One region of the Microaerobacter geothermalis genome, then DNA from elsewhere that is predicted to be linked to it. Evidence: predicted binding sites of a transcription regulator. Region 1 holds the regulator's gene; each other region holds the start of a gene.
What was found. Region 1 encodes Rex, which represses fermentation and respiration genes when NADH is low (regulators of the CRP and FNR family bind a similar motif). Its sites were predicted from a motif close to TTGTGAAATATTTCACAA; they were not measured.
Positions count from the first base shown of each region.

Region 2: the regulator Rex is predicted to act here: its motif matches at 1,786-1,803, upstream of L1765_RS11820 (DUF438 domain-containing protein).
Region 3: the regulator Rex is predicted to act here: its motif matches at 1,233-1,250, upstream of ric (iron-sulfur cluster repair di-iron protein).

Region 1 covers NZ_JAKIHL010000006.1:54,129-57,412, reverse strand. Annotated here, with positions in the region: gene L1765_RS04980 (tetratricopeptide repeat protein) at 1-184, shown strand, start outside; gene L1765_RS04975 (ComEC/Rec2 family competence protein) at 259-1,134, shown strand; gene L1765_RS04970 (redox-sensing transcriptional repressor Rex) at 1,513-2,133, shown strand; gene ku (non-homologous end joining protein Ku) at 2,403-3,233, shown strand; gene L1765_RS04960 (ATP-dependent DNA ligase) at 3,230-3,284, shown strand, end outside.
Region 2 covers NZ_JAKIHL010000033.1:13,984-17,267, forward strand. Annotated here, with positions in the region: gene L1765_RS11815 (carbon-nitrogen hydrolase family protein) at 1-81, opposite strand, end outside; gene L1765_RS11820 (DUF438 domain-containing protein) at 458-1,687, opposite strand; gene rlmH (23S rRNA (pseudouridine(1915)-N(3))-methyltransferase RlmH) at 1,979-2,458, opposite strand; gene L1765_RS11830 (CxxH/CxxC protein) at 2,586-2,753, opposite strand; gene L1765_RS11835 (S1C family serine protease) at 2,934-3,284, opposite strand, start outside.
Region 3 covers NZ_JAKIHL010000024.1:39,056-42,339, reverse strand. Annotated here, with positions in the region: gene L1765_RS10045 (trans-sulfuration enzyme family protein) at 1-170, shown strand, start outside; tRNA gene L1765_RS10040 (tRNA-Sec) at 297-393, shown strand; gene L1765_RS10035 (DUF7310 family coiled-coil domain-containing protein) at 470-988, opposite strand; gene ric (iron-sulfur cluster repair di-iron protein) at 1,319-2,029, shown strand; gene L1765_RS10025 (low molecular weight protein-tyrosine-phosphatase) at 2,355-2,825, shown strand; gene L1765_RS10020 (4'-phosphopantetheinyl transferase family protein) at 2,886-3,263, shown strand.

The sequences.
Region 1 (3,284 bases):
GCAATATGGGAAGATTAAACTTCAGCAGGGATTCCTTGAAGATGCCCTGCAGCTCTTTTCAGATACAGTGCAGAAAGACCCGAATATAAGGGAAGGATATCTTTTCAAGGGATACTGTTATTATCAAATGAAGCGCTTTTCAGAGGCGATACAGGAATGGGAGAAATTAATGACGATGGGATAGAAAAATCCCATCGTTTTTTTTCGCTTATATCATATGGTATTATCAGAGCACATCTTATGAAAGGATGAAAAGGCTTGAAAAAAATAATATTTGGAAATATTTTAATTCTTGTCATATTCTTATTGGCAGGACGCGGAAATATAGATTCCCACTTACCCACTGTATCAGCGGTAAAAGAGAATCAAGAACAGATCCCCTTTGGGGAAATGAAAGTAACTTTTCTCGATGTGGGGAGAGGAGAAGCGACTCTGGTTCAAATGGATGATGGATTCACGATGCTGATTGATACTGGTACTAAAGGCTATGAAAATCAACTTATCGAGGAATTGATCAGAAATCGTGTAAGTGAAATAGACATATTGATTGCGACAAACGATTCAGAGGAGTATACTGGAAATATCGTTGTATTATTAAAAAAGTGGCCAATCAAGAAAATCATGTATGCTGAACTGTTTAAAAAAGATATCATGGGAAAAATTGGTTTTACCCCAGAAATTGAAAAGAAAGCTTTATTTGCAGAGGATATCATAAACATTGCCAATAACGTGAAAATAAAAATCTTAAGTCCGGATGAACCGTATTCCAATAATCCCCAAGGAAATTCCCTGGTATTTCAACTGATTCATGGAGAAGTATCAATTCTTTTTACAAGTGGTATTGATGAAGATACGGAAAAAAAATTGGTAGAAAAGTATGATCTTAAGTCAAGTATACTAAAAGTTTCTGATATGGGTAGTATTCAATCCTCTACCCCTGAATTTTTGCAGGAAGTGGATGCCTTTATGGCCGTTGTTTTTCCCGCGGTAGAAACGTTTGAAAGAAATGAAGAAGTCTTGGAACGTTTAAACGAATCATGGATGGATGTTTACCAAATTTCCAGAGATGGGTCCGTTTCCATTATTAGTGACGGAAAGGATTATATTGTTGAAAAGAAGGAAAATTCAAATTAGTTATCGTATTCTTTAGATGTGGAACTAAACTTACATGACCCTACGGGTCACAAATTGATATGAAAATGTTATTTTCATATCAAAGATTCACACGTCCGCTAGTCGAGTTCGAGCAAGAAGTGATTCAGGTCCGCTTTAAGTCTAATGAACGGAGCCCTCAAAAACATCTGGGTATTTCAAAGGTGGAGTCAGTTTGAGGGCTAGGTTCCGTTCTTTAGCCTTGCAGCTTCGTACGAACTCGAAGGCAGTCCTTAGTGAATTCTTTGATATGAAAATACCTTTTCATATCAATTTGTGACCCTGCGGGTCATGTATGTTTAGTTCCGTCTATATAGAAAAATAGGGATTAGAAAAATGTGGCTGGGAAGGGGTTTTTTCATGAAAACAGTCAATATATCTGAGGCGGTCATTCGCCGTCTGCCCATTTACTTGCGATTTCTTGTCCATTTGCAAAATATGGGGATTAAAACCGTTTCATCTCAGGAATTGGGGCAAAAATTAGACATTAATCCGGCTCAAATCAGAAAGGACTTGGCTTATTTTGGCGAATTCGGAAGGAAAGGAATTGGTTACGAGGTTCAGTATCTCATAGAGAAAATCAAGCAGATTTTAAAATTGGACCAGATCATTAATGTATGCTTGGTAGGTGCTGGCCATTTAGGACATGCATTAAGTAATTATAATGTTTATCAGAAGGATAATATGAAAATTGTCGCCATTTTTGATGCAGATCCCCAAAAAATAGGAACGAAAATTGCTGGGTTGACCATTCTTCCTGTAGAAGCCATACCTGAAACCGTGAAGGAGAAAAAAATCCGCGTCGGGATCATTGCAGTCCCTGCTCCCGAGGCCCAAAAAGTAGCAGAAATACTTGTTGAAGCGGGGATTGAAGGAATCCTTAATTTTGCCCCGGTCAGTTTGAGAAACACTGGAAAAGTCCGGATCCATCATGCTGATTTTACGACCGAGCTTCACAGCTTGGCCTATTATCTGGAATAATTTCAATCCCAAAAGACCTTTTTGGAAAGTTACTCTTTCCAGAAAGGTTTTTTATTTCGGCTAAGAAATCATAATTTCCCTAATTTGTGACAAAAATAAAGGAAACTCTAGTCCTCAAATTGCTTCCATCATCGAAATACCCGGATATTTTTGAGGGCTCTTTGATTTGAAAATGATATCAACTTGTGATCCTTTGGGTCATGAATGTTTAGTTCCATCGGTAGTTTTGGTGCCGGTTAGACATCGTATATAAAAACGGGGTGAAAAAGATGCATACCATGTGGAAAGGTTCGATTAGTTTCGGATTGGTGAACATTCCGGTAAAAATGTTTGCCGCCACCGAAGATAAGGATATCAAATTTCGGTATCTGCATAAGAAATGTAAGACTCCAATCAAATATGTAAGAACCTGTTCGACATGCGACCGGGAAGTGGGGTGGGATGAGATTATCAAAGGGTACGAATATGAACCCGGTCGCTTTATCATCATTGAAGAGGAAGAGTTGGAAGCGATCGCCCCTGAAACGAAGAGGACTGTGGAAATCCTTGATTTTGTTAATCTGGAAGAGATTGATCCAATATACTTTGACAAATCTTATTACCTTTCTCCCAATGAAACAGGCGACAAAGCTTATGCCCTCTTGCGAAAGGCGATGAATGAAACAGGAAAGATTGGAGTGGCCAAAATCACGATCAGAAATCGGGAAAGTTTGGCTGTTATCAGAACGCTGGAAAACTGTATAGTGTTGGAAACTATCTATTACCCCGATGAGGTAAGGGGCATTGCCCAACTTCCCGCTCTGCCCGATGAAACCAAGCTGAACGAAAATGAATTGAAGATGGCTATTCAGTTAATTGAAAACTTGGCAGCTCCTTTTGATCCAACAAGATATAAGGATAAGTACAGGGAAAGCCTGCAAGAATTGATTCAAAAGAAAATGGAAGGGGAAGAAATAGTAGCAGCCCCTGTTGCACCTAGAAGAAATGTCATTGATCTTATGGACGCTCTTCAAGCCAGTCTAGAAGCCACCAAACCTGCAAAGAAAAAGAAAGCTGGGGGTCCAAGAAGAAAAGCAGCCAAAGAGAAAGCAACCATATGAAAGAAGATATTAAGCCAATCATACCTTTTGAGCCCAAGAGGTCAGATCATG
Region 2 (3,284 bases), on a different contig from region 1:
ATGCTCGGATTGTTTAGCAAAATCTTCAAAGGAATATATGGTGTGAAGGTGATATTGTACAGCTGAAACCCTTATTTTCATAAACGCCTCCTATAGTGGAATAAAACGATTACATCTAATTTTTGTCGTATGTTTAACTATTTTACACAAATCACCTTCCGCCTGTAAATTATATCTGCGCTTCAAAATTTCACGTGTGATTCTTAACAGCGAGAATCACCTCTGACGGGACAAGTAATTGTTGGTAATATTCTCTTGTTTCTACAGTGAAGATTGTTGATCTATTGGCAGCAGTCAAAAAAAAGAGCAGAAACAAGACTGGCATATCATTCTGGGGACGCAGTACATATCCGAAATTCAGGCATACTAAGTCAATCTAGCCACTATGAGGCTGTCCCATAAGTTAATGAATGACTGAGGGATAGCCCTGTAGTTCTCTCTTGCCGATTACAAATAGTCAGGATAATATACGTTTCTCTCCTTTGATGGCTTGAATCGGATCGATATTCTGTGTGAATTCTAGGGTGCCGATATACTTTTTGTTCTCATCCCGAACAGCAAAATAACGAATATATACATATTTATCACGGAACTTGATCCAGAAATCCTCGGAATCTTTCTTCCCTGATTTGAAGTCATTCAATAGTTCTTCAACTATATGGGCACTTTTGGGTGGATGGCAATTTTGAACGGTTCGCCCGATGACAGCCTTGGTTCGTGGAAAGATTCTTTCTTTTCCTTGGGAGAAATAGCGGACAACATCTTGATCGTCAATGAAGGTAATGTCAACAGGGAGATGGTTTAATAGTAGCTCAAGCTGATTTAAGGAAAGCACTCCAGTTCCCAATTGAATATACCCTTCAGATATCGCCTTCACATTTAGTTCTTTTCTTTCAGGCATCCATATTGCGGCTGGCTCAGTTAAACAATAGCCGATTTCATCACTCTCATGGGCGATTTTAATCCATTCATCTTCGGTCAGATGATTCATGGACATCGGAAAAAGAATGTTTTCCTCCCTGTAGATCATGTCGTATATTTGCTGAATAAAGTATGCTGCACCTTCAATTACGGCTTGTTTATCCCCATTGTAGTTCATTAATTTTCGTTTTGTTTCCTTGATGGCGTCGCGGATGTAATCATCAATTCTCCACATATTTGTAGACGGTCCGTATATACTGTACTTTTCCAAGTAAGGGAAAATAAGATGCTCTTTACGGACGTAGTGCTTATCAATATCTAGCAAAAGATTGATATCTTCCAAGAGTTTGTATATGTTATCATCAGAATCCTCTTTTGCAAACTGTTCCAAATGCGGTTGAAGCCTGGATTGTATCAATTTTTCAATTTCCCTGTTTTCCAGTTTAAACGTATGAATTGGATGTCCTGGTTCATCCTCGGGATGTTGAACGTCTTCGATCTTCCCTTTAAGAATGGACATATGCGCAGAGGATAAGCGCTGCACTTCACTTTGAGGAAGATCCCTTGATTCTAAAATGCTGCGTTGAAGTTGGGAAATTTGAGCAACTTCCTCAACAGTGACTGTGCCGATCACTTGATCAAAACGAGCCTTAACCTCGTCCACATTTTTCCCGTTATAAAGCTCCAAAAAAATTTCTTTTAATTTCTCTTGACGTTCTGAATTTTGATGTATATGTTGTTCACGGTTATTGATCATCTCACTCATAGAAATGCTCCTTTACTTAAATTTCAACGACTTTGCAAATGATAATTTTTCTCATATATTGCTCATATATATAAAGTAACATGTTGTATATTCACTGATTGTGATTATCGTCACAAAAAGCAGAAAAAAATATACCCTAAGACTTCTAGGGTGGGTAATAACAAACTAAGGTAAAATTTTTAAACTACTGCCAAAACCTTGCTGTTTTAAGTAAAAATCCTCTGCTTGCATACCGCTTCACGAATTTGTTCCAACGTTCTTCGATGCTTCCCTAAAAAAATGACTATATGTTCACTTATGGTACGGTTCACCCCGATTAATGCGAAAAGCCCGGTAAATTTGCTCCAGTAAGATTAATCTCATCAATTGATGGGGGAAGGTCATTTTGGAAAAGGAAAGTTGGAGGTCCGCCCTTTTCTTTACTTCATCTGACAGCCCTAATGATCCCCCGATGATGAAGGTGATAGAACTGGTGCCGTAAGTGGCTAGCTGGTCCAGCTTTTCAGCAAGCTGCTCGGAGGAAACCATTTTTCCCTCTATTGCCAGTGCAATGACATAGTCATCCCCTTTCAGATGGGATAATATTTTCTCTCCTTCTCTATTTTTTACCTGTTCCTCTTCTGCTTGGCTGAGGATGTCCGGGGCTTTTTCATCAGGCACTTCGATCAATTGTAATTTAGCGTAGGGAGATAACCGTTTTATATATTCATTGATACCCTGCTTCAAATATTTCTCTTTTAATTTACCCACCGACAAAATGGTCATTCTCATTCTTATCCCTCTTTCTTTTTCTCGCTCTCCACCATTTTCGTAACAACTGCAGCAAATCCATCGAGATAGGTCCATTGGCTCATCCTAATGGCTTTGCCGATTGAATTAAACGATTTCATTCAATTCATTACACTACCAGGAATTTAGGGATTCGATCACAAAACTCACAGGTTGCCGGTACGGTCCAGGCAGTAAAGGAAACCTCATCTAACCGATAGAGATCGGGCGCCTCCTCATATTCATCCACGAAATAATCGATGGCCAGTTCCAAATGTTCACTGCAGCATACAACCATTTCTTAATCCGTCCTTTTCATTCAACATTCGTTTTTCTTTATCTTCGCTTTTCAGTTTGCATTGTCATCATCGATTTTTATCCGAATTCCATCATATCTTCGGTGTACTTCTATAACTCCCACAGAACTAAGTCTCCTTTATTATATCCAAAAAAGAAAACGAGCCGCAAAAATGGCCCGTTATGGAATCATTTGCAGTTTTCCCAGAATAATTTCTGTCGTCATCAGTTGGCCCTGGCGGTAAAAGGTTACCTTTATCTTGTCCCCAGGATTTTTCTCTTTATAAAGGTATTTTCTTAGTTGGGCAGAATTATAAACCGGAGTTTCATCCAGCTTGGTAATTACGTCAAGATTTTGCAATCCCCCCTGATAAGCAGGTCCCTGAGGAGTAACGCTTCTCACCAGAACCCCTTGGGTAACATTCTTGGGCAGCTCTAACTTCTTCAATTCATCATTGGAATAAAGGGACAAATCGACCGGCTCAATTCCCATCAGTGCCCGTTGGGGTTCTCCAAAGGCCACAATATCATC
Region 3 (3,284 bases), on a different contig from region 1:
CGGGAGTTGAGTCGATTGTCTCCCATCCTGAAACCACTTCACACCGATATTGGGATGAGGATAGAAGAATAAAAGCCGGGATTACCAAAGGGTTAATCCGATTATCCGTAGGGGTTGAAGATGTGGAGGATATTATCGAGGATCTGGATCGAGCACTTAACATGCGGTGATCTGGGATTTATTTTTTCTCTTTTATCAACGAGGTTTACAAATTTGGAAATGATTCATTTTGCGAAATCTCGCTGGATATGGTAACATAATGTCTGGTTCCTTAATGGAATGTTTTTTCCCAAAGTGGGGGTGGATGGAGTTCTGGTGTCTCCCCCGGTCTTCAAAACCGAGTGAGGGGCGCGTGCCGTCCCTGGTGGGTTCGATTCCCACCCACTCCCGCCAATACTTAAAATGCTAACAACCACAAGGGTTTGTGGTTGTTTTTTGTGTTGAAAATTGAAATAATGCTCAGGTAAATTTATTGTTTTTTTAAACGCATTAGTTCCAATTCGTTTTGGGCAGCTTTATGATATGTAAATTCAACATCACTTTTAAGATTCTTTAATTCTTGAATAAGATCGGTATGATTGGCAGATACAGTTGATTCTAAAGCACCTACCTTATGTTCTAGGGAATCAACCTTGTGCTCTAGGGAATCAACCTTGTGCTCTAGGGAATCAACCTTGTGCTCTAGGGAATCAACCTTGTGCTCCAGGGAATCAACCTTGTGCTCTAGGGAATCAACCTTGTGCTCCAGGGAATCAACCTTGTGCTCCAGGGAATCAACCTTGTGCTCCAGGGAATCAACCTTATGTTCCAGGGAATCAACCTTGTGCTCTAGGGAATCAACCTTATGTTCCAGGGAATCAACCTTATGTTCTAGAGAGTCCATTTTAGTATCCAAACGGTTGATGTCTTGTTTCATTCCCTTTATTTCCGCAGTTTGAATATCTAGCCGTTCTATAATACTTTGAAACAGATTTCTAATCTCTTCCAATTTTTTCACCTCTCCCATTGATCAATTAATTTTCTAAGTAAAAGTATAATTAACTGACCTATTTGGTACTAGTTTACTTTAATAATTACCGATAGACAATAATAATCTTGAAAGAGCGAAAAATTGTTCTTAAATAAATAAAGCAATTTCCAGATAAGTGGATAGGGTAGTATGATTCCAAACATAATATTCCCCGAGAGATGCAAGCTATTCATAATAGAACTAGCATTTTTACATATACTTAGTGTGACAATAGTCACAATGAGGAATATAAGATTATTATAAAATGTTACTATAACATGCCAATACAAATATTGGAGGTAGGATGTAATGGAAATGACTCTTGATCGTTCGATAAAAATAGGAGACATTGTCACGCAAGTTCCAAAAACAGCAGATATATTCAAAGAATATCGAATTGATTTTTGCTGTGGAGGAAACCGGCCGTTGGGTGAGGTAATTGATGAAATGAATCTGAATGAAGGAGAATTGATGCAACAGTTGAATCAGATATTGATCGAAAGAAGCACTGCCAACGAAAATATCAAAAATTGGGGTGAAGCTGGATACGGTGAACTGATTGACTATGTAGTAAATAAACATCATGCTTACCTGAATAAAGAATTGCCTTCCATTAGTCAGCTAACTGCAAAAATATTGCGTGTCCATGGTTCCAAACATCCTGAGCTGAGCCAGGTGTATCAGCTATTTCACAAACTGAAAATGGAGATGGAACAGCATATGATTAGAGAGGAAGTAGATGCCTTCCCGTTAATCAAACAATATGAAAAGAATAAATCCTCTTTGCAATTGGATAAAATTATTCGGATGATTAAAAAACTGGAAAGCGAGCATGATGATGCAGGAAACCTTTTAAAAGAATTAAGGAAGGGGACAAAAGATTATCAACTTCCGGATGATGCTTGCATGTCCTATCAATTAACATACCAAAAACTTGAAGAATTAGAAAACGACCTTTTCCAGCACGTCCATTTAGAAAATAATATACTATTTCCTCGCTGGTTGAAAGAACGGGCATAAATATGAAAAGGAGCCCTCAAAAACATCTGGTTACATTGATGAGTTGAGGGCTTTTGTACGACCTCGGAAGCTGTGATGATCTTAATTTTTTTTCACAGGTTCAACAAACTGTAGCAATTCTTGAATTAATCTTTCATGCAAGCGGGAGTTCCATAAAGTAGACCTCCAAATATAAAGTTTTCTTTTAACATGTACATGTTGTTCTTCTTGACTTATTGGTGATTTTATCGTTGACTATTCAAGGATACCTTATTTTTTTTCTCGCTTTGAAATATTTTATCAGAGACGATTGCAGCAATAAATTTTGGGGAAAGAGGGGGTTGTTTTGATTCGCGTATTATTCGTATGCTTGGGGAATATTTGCCGCTCACCGATGGCCGAGGCCATTTTTCGTCAAATGGTGAAGAAAAACAAATTGCAGGATAAAATTTTTGTAGATTCAGCCGGGACAGGCCATTGGCATATCGGTGAAAAACCTCATAAGGGGACAAGAGAAATCTTAGATGCGTATCATATTGATTATCATGGAATCTATGCAAGACAAATTGATAAAAAGGATCTGTTTCAATTTGATTACATCATTGGAATGGACACGAACAATGTAGAAGACTTGCGCCGCATGGCAGGAGCAGCACAAACCGGTTATATTGCCCGTTTGCTTGATTTTGTTCCGGAAACGGATCAATCCGATGTACCGGATCCCTATTTTACAGGGAACTTTACGGAGGTATATGAACTGGTGTCAGAAGGATGTGAAAGGCTTCTTCAGTTTATCCGACAGCGGGAAGGGATATAAGATCTATCAGGATATAGGAGATAATAATGGATCATCTGTTGTATCACGAATGAGGGAAAAGTGGGAGTTGATATTGAACAAATCCGTCCGATAGATATGGAAATTGCCAATCGTTTTTTTACTCAGGAAGAAAGGGAAGTATTGTTTCACCTTCCAGGAAACGATCAATTATCCTTCTTTTACGAGTTGTGGACTCTAAAGGAATCTTTCGTGAAGGCAATTGGCCAAGGGCTTTCCTGTCCCTTAGATTCCTTTGGTTTTGATATGAGAAATTATCCTCATACGATCACCCTGCTAGATATAAAAGGTAGAGATAAAATGGAATGGCACTTTAAAAAATATTTTTTAAACAAAGATTACTGTGTGGCTATTTGTGCCAATTTTCGCTATGTTCCTGATAACGCACGTGTTCTTAATCGTGATTTGTTTCTGTTATAGACCATTTTCGAAAAAATTTTA